DNA from 2 places in the Shewanella sp. Koi 1 genome. Region 2 is predicted to be linked to the other one. Evidence: riboswitches for the same ligand, from Rfam matches in the RefSeq annotation. Region 2 holds a riboswitch; the other holds the start of a gene.
What was found. A riboswitch is a leader RNA that binds a small molecule or an ion and turns the genes downstream of it on or off. The one in region 2 is predicted to bind cobalamin.
Positions count from the first base shown of each region.

Region 1 (8,245 bases), 230 kb from region 2:
TAATTCATCGAGGCGTTCTTTCAAATAGAAGGTGAAGGCATAACGATAAATATTGACCTGGCCTAAACGGATTAGGGCGTCTTTTAAGGAGCGAGATTTAGGATTTACTACACCTGAAGCCTGCGCCGAATTACTGCGCATCAACATGTGGGCAGCTAATGCGGGATCGCTCGAAATAATATCGATCACATTACGAATGTCGCCTTCGGCAAGGATCGCTTTTTTGAGTGGAATTAAGATCCCACGGCGACCGATCACTTGCTCTTCATTCGCTATGATGGCTCTCACTTGAGTAAAAACCTGTTGCTCAAGATCTGTCATAAGACACTTTACACCTGTTAATTAGCTATAAGATGATTCGAATACCGCTCACATCATACCCAAACTACTGAGAATTTCAGCCCTAAGTCGCAGAATAATTGTGACTATGCTTTAGATGAAGTGATCTATAGCACAAGCAACGACTTAGGCCATCTCAAAATAGGCTGAACTTATAAAGAATACACCGAGAAAATGGATTTTTCTCTGCGCATAGCCAAACAACAGAAATAATAAAGCCAGACTGAGTCTGGCTTTATTCGGTTAAGCATTAATTTCAAACTTAGAAGCGGTAACCCACAGTCAAGCGAATATCACGGCCTCGGCCTGAGTAATAGCTATCACCCCAAATGCCACCGTAGTAACCCGAGCTAACATACTCTTTATCAAACAGGTTATCGATACGCAGGCTCGCTAACCAAGCATCACGGGTATAGTTAAGGGCTAGATTACCTAAAACATAGCTAGATAATTTATCGCCTTCGTTGCCGTTATCGCCTTCAATAAAACGATCGCCCGTGTAAATTGCCTCAGCAAACACTTGGAAATGCTCGGCAAAATCCATGCTGACATAACCGCGTCCCGTATGCTCAGCCACCCAAGACAATTGCTTGCCATCATTCACCCCGTCGGTAAATTCGGCATCAATATAGTTATATTCCAAGCCTAAGGTGAGGGCTTGAGTAACCTGCCAATCCCAATCGGCACTCGCGCCATAGCGGCGTGATGCATCGGCATTGACGTTGGCACCTTGGAAGCTGCCGCCAACAGGTTTTTCAGCACTTGGGTCGAAGACAATTTCATCTTCTAAATCGAGGCGATATAGGCTAACGCGTAGGCTTTGGCTGGCCACAGTCCAATCCCAACCCGCCTCATAGGAACGGCCTGTCTGTGGCTTTAAGCCATAGACATCTTTCGGGGTGTAAGCTTGCTCATCGACCTTAGCAAAGCGGAAGTTTTCATCGCCACGTAGATAGAATCTGTGCTCGGCGCTCGGACGGTAATTTAAACCGAACTCGAATGCGGTCGCATCTTCATCTAAATCGATGCCGTTTGGATACACATTGCCATCGACCAGATCGTCGGTCACCCGCGCATAACGGCCGCCCACTACATAGCTTAAGGTGTGGCTTAATGGCACAGTGGCTTGCAGGTAAGCACTTTGCATTTCCTGCACGTTGCTGCGCGCCATAGAGTCAAACTCGGCCTTACCGCGGCTGATGTCTAAACCAGTGACTAGGTTTAGCTCACCTTGACGAGTGCTGTAGGTGGCTAGCGCTTTAGGGCTAAACATCAGCAGTGAGCGAGTATTATGGCTCTGACCCCAATTGAGCGAACTGACTAAGGTATCGCTGTAATCCAGATCCGCCGCCAATGCCCAGTTTTGGTTAAGCTGATGCTGATAACCGCTGCGCGCCGCTGTGGTCATTTCATGGACATATTGATTGGAATTGAAAGACTGGCGTGGGTTTTCTTTGAACTGCTCAGGGGTCAACGCCCCTGGGTTTTCGCGGTCATCATCGTAATAGCTGGTTTCAACAAAGAAAGAATCTGTGGCGGTTTTATATTGAATACGGCCAAGGATAGAGCCCGTTTCATTGGCATTGTGCTTGCGATAGTTATCGCCTTGGTTGTAGCTACCGGTCAGGAAATAGTGCCAATCTTTATTGATGGCGCCCGACACATCGCCGCGACCTTCGTAGGTATTAAAGCTGCCGCCGGATAATTGCACGCTGCCGCCCGTATTCTCTGGCGACTTAGTCACAATGTTAATCACCCCGCCGACAGCTTGATCGCCATAGAGCACGCCCGCGCTGCCCGATAAAATCTCCACGCGCTCAATTAAATTGAGTGGAATGGCATTCAGGCTAGGGGCTGCGATATCGATGTTATTTAAGCGACGACCATCGAGCAAAATCAGCGTGTTGTTAACGGCGGTGCTGGCGCTAAAGCCGCGCATCGCGAAGCTAGTACCAATGTTATTGTCGGACAGCTGAATACCACTTTGACCACGTAACACTTCGGTCAAGCTGGTTGCGCCACTCTGCTCAATCGCAGCGGCATCAATCACATTCACATTGGCGGCAATATTTAAGGGGGTCTTGTCTGAACGGCCAATTACGACGATATGCTCATCGACTTTGGCGACGCTGGCATCATCGGCCGCCACGGCGGGGGCGATAACAGAAAAGCTGCAAAGGCTGCCGATCAGCAGCGCGATTTTAGTTGGATGTGTTCCCATTTTACCTTTAACTCCTGCAAGGAAAACGGGGCATTGGCGCCACGATACCGTTGATTCAGTAACAAATACTGACAGTCACTATCGCATTTTGAGATCTGCCCACCGAAATCTCAAAAACACCTTTAGGGCCGGTCTCCGGACTTAGGCTATGTTAATCCAAGCAATAGAAGGACTAACGCGAAACAGACCTTTGCACACTCGATTCTCTGGCTCACCTTGAGCTACCTAGCGAATGCGGTCGTCTCTCACCTTTTACCGTTGCGGGGGCAGTGCCAGAATTTCACTGGCTTCCCGATTATCTCGCGACGAATGCATCGCAAGCACCACAGAAGGTTGACTAAAAATAGGTTCAGAGGGCGAAAAACCAGTTAACGCCCAATAAGGCTCGTGGCATATCAAGCCTGAGCGCGCGCATTATAGACGTCTATACGGATGAAAGTCCATGCTCATCCGTCTCTCGACTGACAACTACTTTAATGAATAGGGCGCTAAGCCAGAAATAAAGTCAGCACTGTTGGCCGCCTGCAAGGGAGGTTTGTCGGCAGAAAACACATCGCCACGCATCGATTTATGCAGTAAATACAAGTCTTTGTTACCACTTACCACGGTATAGTAACCAATTTCGCCCTGGGGATGAGAGGTAAAAGCACTGGGATTAAACTGAGTCGCGCTATGGACATTCGGCATTGTGGTACAACCGAGAATAGCTTGAAAACCTTCGTGACCGTCTACTTGGGTATCCCCTAGCTTTTGATACACTACTTCACCGTCACAGGCGGCTTGGTAAGTTTCAGCCATCGCATCTAAAAACTGCTCGGGGCTCACGCTTTCGGCCATGTCCTTAAAGCCTTGCACACAAAACAGCGCACTCCATTGATTGAGCGCCTCCTGCTCCGGCACAAATTCCGCCATAAACATACCCGCACGTTCCTCATGGTAGGCTTGACGCCAACCCTTTGGCAGATTAAATCCTAATTGCTGACTAAAGACAGGCAACACATGGGTATGCGACGCGCCACTTACGCTGCGAGGCATATCCAATTTCGCCTCGACGGATTCAGAGCCGATTAGGCTGCACAGCATTAATACGCTCGCGCCCTGCCATAACCTCATCTGCATATGGGGTATACATTTCATTATTATCATCCTTGTATCGCATTGTTATGGGTTAATACGACATATGAAATTGCATAGAAAACATCCAGCATTCTAGCGAAGATGTAAATAAGATAACAGTTAAAAAGCTAAACAAAATGATACTTATACAGTCACAACAACTGTAAAACAGCAAATAGCAGCCAAAGATAGGGTCGATGATGGATTTAAAAAGCTGGTGAATGAACTTTCACCAGCAGAGAAATGCCCTACAATGAGTTAGTCAAATGACCAATTGATTTTCCGCTGCGGCCTTGCCTGACTCAAAATCGCCTGCCGTTGCTCTGGGGTCTCACATTGGGCAGCGGGGGTGAATTCCAGCGGCTTAACCACCAAGGAATCGGCAGGTTGTACCGACGGTTTATCAAACATTCCGAGATTCATCGACCAAGAGACCCATTCTCCCTTTTCACTGATCCCCACAAAACCATCATTTGCCGGTGCTAGCCAAGTGAGGCGTGGAATGCGCTCAATCAGTTGCTCGACATTTTTAAGGTCTGCCCGATAACCGACGGGTACCACTTTGCCGTCGGGGCGCGTAAAGGCAAAGGAGGACTTACCTAGGGTAATTTTGCTGCCTTGCTGCCAATATTTGTCGAGGATCGCTTGAGCATGATGAAAGCCAAACAGATAGGCGTAATCCGTATCGTCGGCGAGAATTTGCGGCGTAGCATTGTCACGCAGTAGCAAGAATCCCGGGCCGACGCTGATAATCTCCTTCACGCCTGTGATATCGGTTTTCTTGATCCAATCGACGCCACAGTTAATGCCATCGCCCCAGAAATGGGCATCCCCCGTTGGACTTAACACCGCAAACGCGCAACTGTTTGCCGTGAGACTCGCCACATCCTCAAGGGCACTGCGGATCGGATAAGCATCACTGCGCCAGCCCCAACTCACCACTGAGCCATCTTTTTTCAAAGCGGCATAGGTGTTTTGAAAATATTCGATATGTTTAATATCCGTCAGCTGCGACTGCAACTTCTTCATATTGGTCGAACTTTCAACCTCACCCCACACTACAGCGCTGGCGTCTTTTTTCAGGGCAATAAAACTGCGCCCTTTAGCAAAGATATCGACCACATCGACTAAGTCATTTTGCACCTGCAAACTATTGCCGCCGTAAGGCCCATAGCCCCAAGTATGTACCTTACCATTGGCATCGAGCGCGGCTAGGGCTTCTCGGTTGGCGAAGAGCTTAGTGATATTGGTCATGCGCGCTTGCAATGCCTTGTCCAGACTTAATTTCCCCGCATTGCCCCAATAGACCACAGTGCCATCTTGTCGCAGCGCAGCAAACCCATCTTTAACCGGGACAATTTGCTTCACTTGCTTAAGTTGTTCTGTCACTTCACGGCTATCGCCACCGGCAAAACTGTCACCCCAAGTGATCACCTCACCCGACTGAGTTAATGCGGCGAAGGCCGTACTGTTGGTCACCACAGTCTCGACTGCGGGTAAATCGCAGGGAATATGGCGATAATTCGGATTCGCCTTTTCCTGAAACTGGATAAGCTTGCCGTTATCAAATTGCAGCAAGGATTCCTTTTCATTTTCGACTACGGCTACGGGTTTAGGTTGGCTACAGGCGGTTAATTGTAACGCCACTAAGGCGGCCACCAGTGCCAAGGGGCGTGAGATAGGATAAGACTGCATTACTTATTTCCCTGTATTTGCTGAAACTTTGGTTGCTGAAACTTTGGTTACTGACAACGCGGGTTGCTGATTGGGTTGTGCTAATTTGGCTGATATCGACTCGAGTAACGGTTTGAGTTGGTATTCAAAGCCCTGACGCGAATCGATACGGGTTAGGAGAACTTGAATTTGTTTATCCAGCGCCTGCGCACTGTTTTGGCTTAGGGTGTCGAACGCCTTCGCCTGTACTAAGGCTGTTAAGAGCAGCCGTTGAACTGGGCCGATAGCCTGCACCGCTTGGCGGTTCAGTGCGGTATTGTCGAGCACTAATGTCACCAAGCAGAGTAAATAATCGAGGTGCACCGCAAAATCGACGGAGCATTGCTTTTCATCCGCCAAGCCGAACCTTAGTACTTTGGCCTCACACAGTGCCTTCAATGCCGCTAACTTTTCTGCGGTTAATTCCAATGCAAAAGGCAACTGCTTAGTGCGCGTCATCAACACAAAGCTGGCTAAGGTTTTAGCTGACAATGCCTGTTTACTACGGGCGAGCATCGCCAGCGCTAAGTCGTGAAATCCTAATGAACTCAAACGATAAAAGCTTATCATCACAATAGATTCATCTACCGATTCCAGCTTTTTTTTGCTCGGTGAGGTTTGCATTTGCTCGAATAAATCGACCAAACGCGGATAGTGCTCGGGGGAATGGCCTAAATGTTCAGCCGCTTCCCAGACCAAAATATTCGCGGCGGGATGCTGCCGATAGGTTTCAAGCAAACGGATAATCCCAGTGTAATCCTGTTGCTGTCCTAAGCGCTTGAGTATTGGCACATAACGGAACTCGGCCCAGCGGATCCTTAATAGCGTCAAACAGAAATAACCGACAAGCAAACAGCCTAATATGCCTGCGATGCCAAAGCCGAAGTCCAGTTTGGCGCGATCGCGGGTTAACTCAAGATCGGCGCTCGCCCGTGTTGGCGCCTCGGGAAGATAATGCACAAAACTTTGCCCGTAGTTGGGCACTAATGCGCCAGGAGTGTCGCCCTGCGGCGGCCGTAATTGATAGGTCGCTTGGCAATTCACGCCATCGAGCTCCCATTGGCGAACGAGGTTGCCCTCTGCGGTGCGATACTCAACCAAGCAAATCAATCTTTGGTTATATACGCCCGTCGAACTGCGCTCACTACGATAGGCCGTCTCAACCACTCGACCTATGGCTACATCGCCACGCTCTAGTAACTGATTGACCAGAAACCACTTTTGCGCCCCCTCCCAGAGAAACAGCGCGGCAACACCAGCCAAAAAGAGAGGGACACTGGTCAAGAGTATTTCTAACCAACCCCAAAAACGTGCGGGTGCACCCGAGGTTAATTGACTGCGATTCATCAACACGCCAGAACTTCCTTATCATTCCATGATCGGTAAGGCATAAGAGAACTTGATTCTGCCTAAAGCGGGGCGCTATTGTAGCAGCTTATTGATAGAAATCAGAAAAAGCTCACAGTTTGCCTTAAAGACTCGGCCACATCCTAGCCTGCAAACGTGGGCGTGCTATTCTTAGCCTCCATTCCCGCTGTTTAAAGGAGTAACAGTATGAGTCGCCCAATTATTTTGGATTGCGATCCCGGCCATGACGATGCCATCGCACTCATTTTAGCCCTCGCCCATCCCGAGCTAAATCCACTGGCCGTGACCACCAGCGCCGGCAACCAAACCCCAGATAAAACCCTCAATAATGCCCTGCGGATCTTAACCCTGCTCAATCGCAGCGATATTCCAGTCGCGGGCGGCGCGGTTAAACCCTTAAGTCGTGAATTGATGATTGCCGACAACGTCCATGGTGAAACGGGACTCGATGGTCCAGCTCTACCTGCTCCGAGTTTTCAACCTCAAGCCGTAAATGCGGTCGAGTTGATGGCCGAGAAAATCCGCCAAAGCGATAAGCCAGTAACCTTGGTGCCAACGGGGCCGCTCACCAATATCGCGCTGCTACTCGCCAGCCACGGCGAATTGCACGCCAAGATTGAGCGCATTGTATTAATGGGCGGCGCTGCGGGTGTGGGTAACTGGACGCCCGCCGCCGAGTTTAATATTTTTGTCGACCCCGAGGCGGCCGATATCGTCTTTAAATCCGGCATTCCCATTACCATGTGCGGCCTCGATGTAACCCATCAGGCACAAATTATGGATGAAGATATCGAGCGCATTCGCGCCATTCCTAATCCCGTGGCTAAGTGCGTCGCCGAATTGCTAGATTTCTTTATGATTTACCATAGAGATCCCAAGTGGGGATTTGTCGGCGCGCCGCTGCACGACCCTTGCACTATCGCTTGGTTACTCAACCCCGCATTGTTTGATGCCCAAGACTGCTGGGTCGGCATTGAAACCCAAAGCGCACTCACACAGGGGATGACAGTCGTCGATCGCTATCAGCTTACGGGTAAACCCGCGAATGCCACTGTGCTATTCGGGATTGATAGACAGGGCTTTGTTGACTTGTTAGTTGACAGTTTAGCGGTCTACACACCAACCTATCTCAATCGCAGATGAACTTAAGGTAACGCTTCCATGAGTCACATACTCGTTATAGGCAGTGCCAACGCCGACCATGTTATGAATTTTGAGTATTTGCCCGCACCGGGGCAGACCTTAGTGAGTCAAAGCTACCGACTAGAGCATGGTGGCAAAGGAGCGAATCAGGCGGTGGCCTGCGCCCGCTTATGTCAGGCCGATTCGCGAGTGGATTTTATTTGTCACTTAGGTCAAGACAGCGCTGGAAACGAGATGCGCGCCAATTGGCTCAAGGATGGGATAAAAGCCGATGGCATCACGCAAGTCGCCAATATGAATAGCGGCACGGCGATGATTTTTGTCGCCGAAAATGGCGAAAATTCC
Region 1 covers NZ_JBREJM010000001.1:799,365-807,609, reverse strand. The annotation lists gene ACUZ8J_RS03660 (HDOD domain-containing protein) at 1-321, opposite strand, end outside; gene ACUZ8J_RS03655 (TonB-dependent receptor) at 602-2,560, opposite strand; cobalamin riboswitch at 2,670-2,903, opposite strand; gene ACUZ8J_RS03650 (hypothetical protein) at 3,029-3,697, opposite strand; gene ACUZ8J_RS03645 (hypothetical protein) at 3,935-5,371, opposite strand; gene ACUZ8J_RS03640 (hypothetical protein) at 5,375-6,736, opposite strand; gene rihA (pyrimidine-specific ribonucleoside hydrolase RihA) at 6,944-7,900, shown strand; gene rbsK (ribokinase) at 7,919-8,245, shown strand, end outside.
Region 1: linked by a shared signal. The riboswitch ahead of ACUZ8J_RS03655 (TonB-dependent receptor) and the one ahead of ACUZ8J_RS04590 (ABC transporter ATP-binding protein) in region 2 are both predicted to bind cobalamin.

Region 2 (8,245 bases):
TGTCATCGCACTCTGATGTAACAACAGTGCGAGTTCGATAAGCATCTGTTTACGCTCTAAGGTTTCGGCACTGATCCCCGTGCCACGGCCAACACAGTCGGCCACATCGAGTTGCATGATGGCCGCCATAATCGCCGCAGCGGAAGAGGTGTTACCTATGCCCATCTCGCCAAAGGCGACCAAGTTACAACCCGCTTGATGGTGGCGCTCGATTAACGCCTGCGCCATGGCAAAGCCCTTGTCCACACAGGCTAAACTCATCGCTGGCTCTAAGTGAATTGCGCCAGTGCCGGCGCCAAGGCGTTGGTCGATAATGCCTTCGATACCCTCAACTGGGGTTAAAATACCGCAATCAATCACCTCGAGATTGAAGCCTAATTGGCGACAAAACACATTGATAGCCGCGCCGCCATGGGCAAAATTTTGCACCATTTGCCGCGTGACTTCGCTCGGGGCTATCGACACGCCTTCGGCGGCAATCCCATGATCCCCAGCAAACACCAACATGGTTGGGTTAACTATCTGTAATTGCTGCGGCCCTTGGATGCGGGCAATTTGCAGCGCCAAGGGTTCTAACAACCCCAGAGCGCCCGGCGGCTTAGTCTTCAGATCGATCTTTTGTTGAATAAACTGATCCTGCGCTCGACTCGCAGGCTCGATTTGAAATAACAGGGCAGATTGAGACATTCACGCTCCAGTGGCAATTTAGGCTCCCATGTGGAGCCGCTACTCATAACTTATTGGCTAATACGCTCGCGACTATTCTTTCACAACGATTCGTTCACAACGATTTGTTCGCAAGGATGCGTTCGCAACTACATTCTAGAACAACCACTACGACGCATTCGGCAGCGATTTGCTATACGCACTAAGTACGAATTTGGCTCATTCGAGTTGGGCAATTTCTCTTTCAACAATCACTTATCGAACAATTGCTTATCAAAATCAGCATGCAAATAACTAGTTCGATAGCTTGCGCCGACGCAAAATCAGCAAAAAGAAGAAGCTACCAATCGCGGCGGTGATAATCCCTACGGGTAATTCCTGATTGCCAAGCAAACATCGGGCGAGCACATCAATCCACACCATAAACAGGCCGCCCACCAGCGCCGTCAGTAAGATGGGCTGACGACCGGGGAATAACAAACGTACTGTGTGCGGGATCATCAAGCCGACAAAGCCAATGCCGCCACAGGTCGCCACTAAAATGGCGGTGATAAGCGAGCAGAGCAGCAGCATATTGAGGCGCAGCTTAGGCACATTCACCCCTAAGGTGTGAGCCGTTTCATCCCCCGCTTGCAACGCCATGATTTGGCGCTTCCAACCCAGAATAATTAAAAAGCTCACCAGCACCACTAAGGACGGCAGCACCAACAGCGACCAACTGGCCTTAGCAAAACTGCCAAGGCTCCAAAACAATACCGATGCGGTGGCCTGTGGGCTGGCAAAGTACAGCAGTAAACTGGTTAACGCGCCAAACATAAAGGAGGTTGCCACGCCAGAGAGCAACATCCGCTCTACCTGGCTCTTAAGACCTAACCCAGCTAACGCCAGCACGATTAGCACCGACAGACTGGCACCAATAAAGGCGCCGAAGGGCAAACTAAACCACAAGAGCCCCGCAAAGCCCCCTGCGCCGCTAAAAATCCCCGAATTGGCTATCGCGCCCGCATTGCCAAACAGGCCAGAACCAGTGAACAGCGTCAACATGACCACGGCACCAAACGAAGCGCCGGAGCTAATGCCGAACAGATAAGGATCGGCAAGGGGGTTACGGGTCACGGTTTGCAGCACGCTCCCCGCCAAGGACAGTCCAGCCCCCGCCACAAAGGCAAGTAAAATCCGTGGCAGTCGCAGCTCCATCACAATCCGCTCTGTCATGCTGCTGGTGCTCACGGCCTCATCAGTCATAAACAGGTGACTGAGTTTATTGATAAACACATGCAGCACATCTAAAAAGCTAATGTTTGCCGCGCCAAAACTCGCGGCAGCGATGGGGGTGAGCAGGGCAAAGCCCGCCAAGCCTAAAATCAGCCATTGCTGGCGGGTGAGCGGCGTAAAAATGTGGCTAAAAAAATTCATGGTCACCAATTTGAGTGTGTCTATCATGGCGTGGGTTCAACGCTATGCTTATGCAAGGCCGCGTTAGGCGCCCCGGGGTTATGACAGGCGCAGGCCACAGGAGGTAACGCTTGAGCCGAAACGGGGTGGGAGTCACTCGCTGCGTCCGCAGTATCGCTCTTAGACTTTTGATAACCATAAAAGTAATTAATCAAGGGGTTACCATGCTGTGGATGGGGCGTCACTTGGGCGCATACCCCAAACACTTCGGCAATACGTTCTTCGGTTAACACCTGAGCCGGCGTGCCCATGGCACTCACCTGCCCCTTATCCAGTAGCAGTAAGTGGTCGCACAGGGCGCTGGCTAAATTCAGGTCATGAATCGAGGCGATGACACTGATCCCAAGGCTTCGCACTAGCTCTAAGATTTGAATTTGATAGCGGATATCGAGATGGTTTGTCGGCTCATCTAAAATCAATAACTGCGGCTGCTGCACTATGGCGCGGGCGATCAGGGCGCGCTGCTTCTCACCGCCCGATAATCGATCGTATTGCTGATGCACTTTATGGCTCAGACCGACCTTTTCCAGCGCTTTGGCAATCTTGTCACTGTCTTCGCTGGAATGGCTATCAAACATGCCCTTATGGGGCGTGAGTCCCATGGCAACCAATTGCTCTGTGGTCATATCGAAATATTGCGGCGTATCCTGCTGCACCACCGCCACTTTACAGGCAAACGCCTTTGGCGATAGCTCGCTAATATCTTGCGAAAACAGGCTGATATGCCCTTTAGCAGGGCGAATAAAGCGGTATAAACAGCGCAGTAAACTGGATTTACCCGCGCCATTGGGGCCAATCAGCCCGAGCATTTCCCCCTGCGGCAAGGCAAAGCTTATCTCCGAGAGAATGGTTTTTCCCTCAATCGCCCAGCTCAATTGGCTGACCTTAAGGGCCATATTGGCGGAAGTCGCTGCGGGCGCTAAGGGCGCAAGGCTCGATGTGGAATGCATCACTAACGATTGCTCCCACATGGATATTGATTGGTGTTATTTGTGCCAGCAGCCGCTTGGGCCAACAGGGCGAAACTCATTAATGTCATCTTCTGCTCCCTCGAGTTACCCGCTCGAGAACTAAGGCTGCACGCAGCGAAAACAGAAATAGGCAGGTATCCTGACTCGTAGGTAAGAAGCAAAATGCTTCGACTACTCACAGTTGCGGGTACAGTTCGGGCTACTGACGGGCAGCTCCCCGATTCCCTATTATGTTTGGGTTATCCGGCGCGCTTAAATACTGTTGCCTTTAAGCAATAGCACTCAATCGCACAAAATTCCTAACACCTATTTCTGCGACCTTTGAGCTTAACGTACTGGGTTCGTTATCTGGCTCAAACGTCAGGGAAAAGCATTATCCTATATCTTGCTCATTAGGCAATGCTGTTTAAATCAGAAAATTTTCATCATAGCGATGGCAGATGCGTTTAAGCTACTCACAGTGGCCCGAGGGCCAGTCTAAACGCCAGTATCTTTTACCTTGCTCATCCTCGAGGACATTAATCGTCACCACCGCCGCCACGGGTAAGGCGAGCTGACTGTAAAAACCTAAGGTTTTCACCGCCCCCAGCGCCCTTGACATCAAATGGCGAATAACCCCGCCGTGGGTCACTACCCAGATATTGGCCGCGGGTGCATTGGCATTAAACTCCCCATGGGCCTGTTCATCATCCATCGCCAGCAGGGCAAACTCTTTATCGAGGATTTGTTCTATCGCCCCATCGACTCGGGCTTCGAAACTTGCCATGGCTTCGCCATTGGGCGGCGTCACCTCCCAGGGATTCTGCCAATAGGCCGCCATCCGCTCGCCGTCGCGTTGATATAAGTCATCGAGCAGGCAACCATCCCAATCGCCGAAGGCTATTTCCTGTAACGCCTCCAGCAGATTGACCTTAAGCGGCAAAGACGCGGGCGCATCTAAACTCCTGCCCACGGATGCACTCGAATGCAGCTCAGCCGCAAAGGCCTTGGCAAACTCGGCGCAGCGCCTTGAGGTCGAGCTATAAATACCGTGGCACACAGTCGCCTGCGCCTCCACCGCCGCCGACATCTGCCGCCAGCCTTTGTCGCTCAGTGGCACATCGACTCGGCCACGTAAAATCGCCCCGCCCTCGCATTCTCCATGGCGTAACAGTAATAACCTGAGCTGCTTCATCTGATCTTTCCTTTTATCGTTTTTATCTGGGTTATCTCGCCTATGCTATACCAACTTTAACCTTGCCCTGACAATCCGATGTCGCGTATTATGGACGTCTATACGTATAAATGTCCAAAACATAACGAACGACATTCAATAATAAAATGCAATTTGTCACCCGATTGCGTACTTTGGACTCAACTTAGCTGTAGTAAAGGTAATCATTTTATGGCGATATCTCTCCATCGAGCCAGCCAAACACTGGCAGACATTCGCAACCAGTTGTCAAAGCGCATTCTGATTTTAGACGGCGCCATGGGCACTATGATCCAAGGCTACAAGCTGGAAGAAGCCGATTACCGTGGCGAGCGTTTCAAGGATTGGCATACCGACGTTAAGGGCAATAACGATCTTTTAGTGCTCACGCAGCCAGATATCATCAAACAAATTCACATCGACTACCTTAAAGCCGGTGCGGATATTATTGAAACCAATACCTTTAACGCCACCACTATCGCCATGGCCGACTACGATATGCAGTCGCTGTCCGCCGAAATTAACCGCGAAGGTGCGCGCCTCGCCCGTGAGGCCTGTGATGAAATCGAGCAAGCCACGGGTAAGCCACGTTATGTCGCCGGTGTGTTAGGGCCCACTAACCGCACTTGCTCTATCAGCCCCGATGTTAACGATCCAGGCTTTCGCAATATCCATTTCGATGAGTTAGTGACCGCTTACTGCGAATCGACCCGCGCCCTGATAGAAGGCGGCGCCGATATCATTATGGTTGAGACCATTTTCGATACCTTAAACGCTAAGGCCGCCTTATTTGCCATCGAAACCGTGTTCGATGAACTCTTTGGACCAAATTCACCAGTGCGTTTGCCAGTTATGATCTCCGGCACCATTACCGATGCCTCGGGCCGAACCCTGACCGGACAAACCACCGAAGCCTTTTATAACTCCCTTCGCCATATCAAGCCCTTATCCATCGGCCTTAACTGTGCCCTCGGCCCTAAGGAGCTGCGCACCTACGTCGAAGAATTATCTCGCATCGCCGAATGTTATGTGTCGGCGCACCCTAACGCGGGTCTACCAAACGAGTTTGGCGGTTACGATGAAACCCCAGAGGATATGGCGAGCGTTATCCAAGAATGGGCCCGTGAAGGCATGCTCAACATTATCGGCGGCTGCTGTGGTAGCACGCCCGAGCATATTAAGGTCATTCGCGAAGCTGTAGAGCCCTTTGCCCCACGGCTATTACCCGAGATCCCCGTCGCCTGCCGTCTATCGGGTTTGGAACCGCTCACTATCGACGCCCAAACCCTATTTGTGAACGTGGGTGAACGTACCAACGTCACAGGCTCGGCCAAGTTTTTAAAACTGATCAAAGAAGGTAAGTTCGAGCAGGCGCTCGATGTCGCCCGTGAACAGGTAGAAAGCGGCGCGCAGATCATCGACATCAACATGGACGAAGGCATGCTCGATGGCGTCGAGGTGATGCATAAGTTCTTAAATCTTATCGCCTCTGAGCCGGATATCAGCCGGGTGCCGATTATGATCGACTCCTCTAAGTGGGAGGTGATTGAAGCGGGCCTCAAATGTATTCAAGGCAAGGGAATTGTGAACTCTATCTCCTTGAAGGAAGGCGAAGAGAAGTTTATCGAGCAGGCAACCCTAGTAAAACGCTACGGCGCCGCGGCCATTATTATGGCGTTCGACGAGCAAGGTCAGGCCGACACTAAGGCGCGCAAAGTCGAGATCTGTACCCGCGCCTACCGCGTGCTAGTCGATAAGGTCGGCTTTCCGCCCGAAGACATTATCTTCGACCAAAAATATCTTCGCCATTGCCACGGGTATCAATGAGCACGATAACTATGCCGTCGATTTTATTGAAGCCATTAAAGAGATTAAGGCCACCCTGCCCCACGCGATGATTTCCGGCGGGGTGTCGAACGTGTCGTTCTCCTTCCGCGGTAACAACCCAGTGCGTGAGGCGATTCACGCGGTATTCCTGTACCACGCGATTAAAGTCGGCATGGACATGGGTATCGTCAACGCGGGTCAGCTAGCGATTTACGATGATATCGACCCCGAGCTTAAGGATAAGGTCGAGAACGTGGTGCTCAACCTGCCCTGTCCAGTTGAAGACTCAAACAATACCGAACAATTGCTTGAGATTGCTGAAAAATTCCGGGGCGATGGCTCAAGTAGTGCGAAAAAAGAAGATTTAGAATGGCGCTCATGGCCGGTTAATCAACGTCTCGCCCATGCGCTGGTCAAAGGTATCACCGAATTTATCGACGAAGATACCGAAGCGGCGCGCCAACTTGCCTCACGGCCTTTGGATGTGATTGAAGGCCCGCTGATGGACGGTATGAATATCGTCGGCGACCTGTTTGGCTCGGGCAAAATGTTCCTGCCACAGGTGGTGAAGTCGGCGCGGGTGATGAAAAAAGCCGTGGCCTACCTCAACCCCTTTATCGAGCAAGAGAAGGTCGAAGGCCAATCTAACGGTAAGATTTTGATGGTGACCGTAAAAGGCGATGTGCACGATATCGGCAAAAATATTGTCGGCGTGGTGCTCGCCTGTAACGGTTTTGAGGTGTTCGATTTAGGCGTAATGGTGTCGGTAGAGCGCATTCTCGAGGCGGTTAAAGAACACAATATCGATATTATCGGCATGTCGGGGCTGATTACCCCAAGCCTTGATGAGATGGTGCACAATGTGAAAACCTTCCACCGTGAAGGTCTTACCATTCCAGCGATTATCGGCGGCGCGACCTGCTCGAAAATCCATACCGCGGTGAAGATTGCGCCCCATTATCCCCATGGCGCGATTTACATTGCCGACGCCTCACGCGCCGTGCCTATGGTCAGCAAGCTAATCAGCAATGAAACTCGCCAAGCCACTATCGATGAGACCTACGCCGAATACGAAGAGATGCGCGTTAAGCGTTTATCGCAAACCAAGCGTAAGGAAATTGTCTCGCTGGAAGCCGCCCGCGAAAACCGCTGCCAGCACGACTGGGCAAACTACACCCCGTTCAAGCCCAATGTGCTGGGTCGCCAAGTATTTGAAGACTATCCATTAACCGATTTAGTCGACCGTATCGACTGGACGCCTTTCTTCCGCGCCTGGGAGCTGCACGGCCATTTCCCCGAGATCTTAACCGACAACGTAGTGGGGGTTGAGGCGCAGAAGCTGTTCGCCGATGGTCAGGCGATGCTTCAAAAAATCATCGATGAAAAATGGCTCACCGCCAAGGGCGTGATTGGGTTATTCCCCGCCAATACCGTCGGCTTCGATGATATTGAGCTATATACCGACGAGACTCGCACCGAAGTCGAAATGACCACCCATCACCTGCGGATGCAGCTTGAGCGTGTGGGTAACGATAACTTCTGTCTGGCCGACTTTGTGGCGCCAAAAGACAGCGGCGTAGCCGACTATATGGGCGGCTTTGCCGTGACCGCTGGCCATGGTATCGATGAGCATATCGCCCGCTTTGAGGCGAACCATGATGACTACAATGCCATTATGCTCAAGTGTTTAGCCGACCGTTTAGCCGAAGCCTTTGCCGAGCGGATGCACGAGCGTGTGCGTAAGGAATTCTGGGGTTATGCCGCCGATGAACAGCTCGATAACGAAGCCTTAATTCGTGAGAAATACAAAGGGATCCGCCCCGCACCGGGTTACCCCGCTTGCCCGGATCACACAGAAAAAGGCCTGTTGTGGGAACTGTTAAAGCCGAATGAAACCATCGACTTAAACATTACTGAAAGTTACGCCATGTTCCCGACCGCCGCGGTATCAGGCTGGTACTTTGCCCACCCGAAATCCCGCTACTTTGGCGTGACCAATATTGGCCGCGATCAGGTGGAGGATTACGCGAAGCGTAAGGGGATGACTGTTGCAGAGACGGAGAAGTGGCTGGCGCCAGTGTTGGATTATGACCCTGAGTAATCAGGATCGAGCTTACGCTAACGCGGTTTGAAA
Region 2 covers NZ_JBREJM010000001.1:1,033,325-1,041,569, reverse strand. The annotation lists gene cobT (nicotinate-nucleotide--dimethylbenzimidazole phosphoribosyltransferase) at 1-687, opposite strand, end outside; gene ACUZ8J_RS04595 (FecCD family ABC transporter permease) at 961-2,109, opposite strand; gene ACUZ8J_RS04590 (ABC transporter ATP-binding protein) at 2,106-3,071, opposite strand; cobalamin riboswitch at 3,205-3,363, opposite strand; gene ACUZ8J_RS04585 (histidine phosphatase family protein) at 3,544-4,266, opposite strand; partial or broken gene metH (methionine synthase) at 4,477-8,212, shown strand.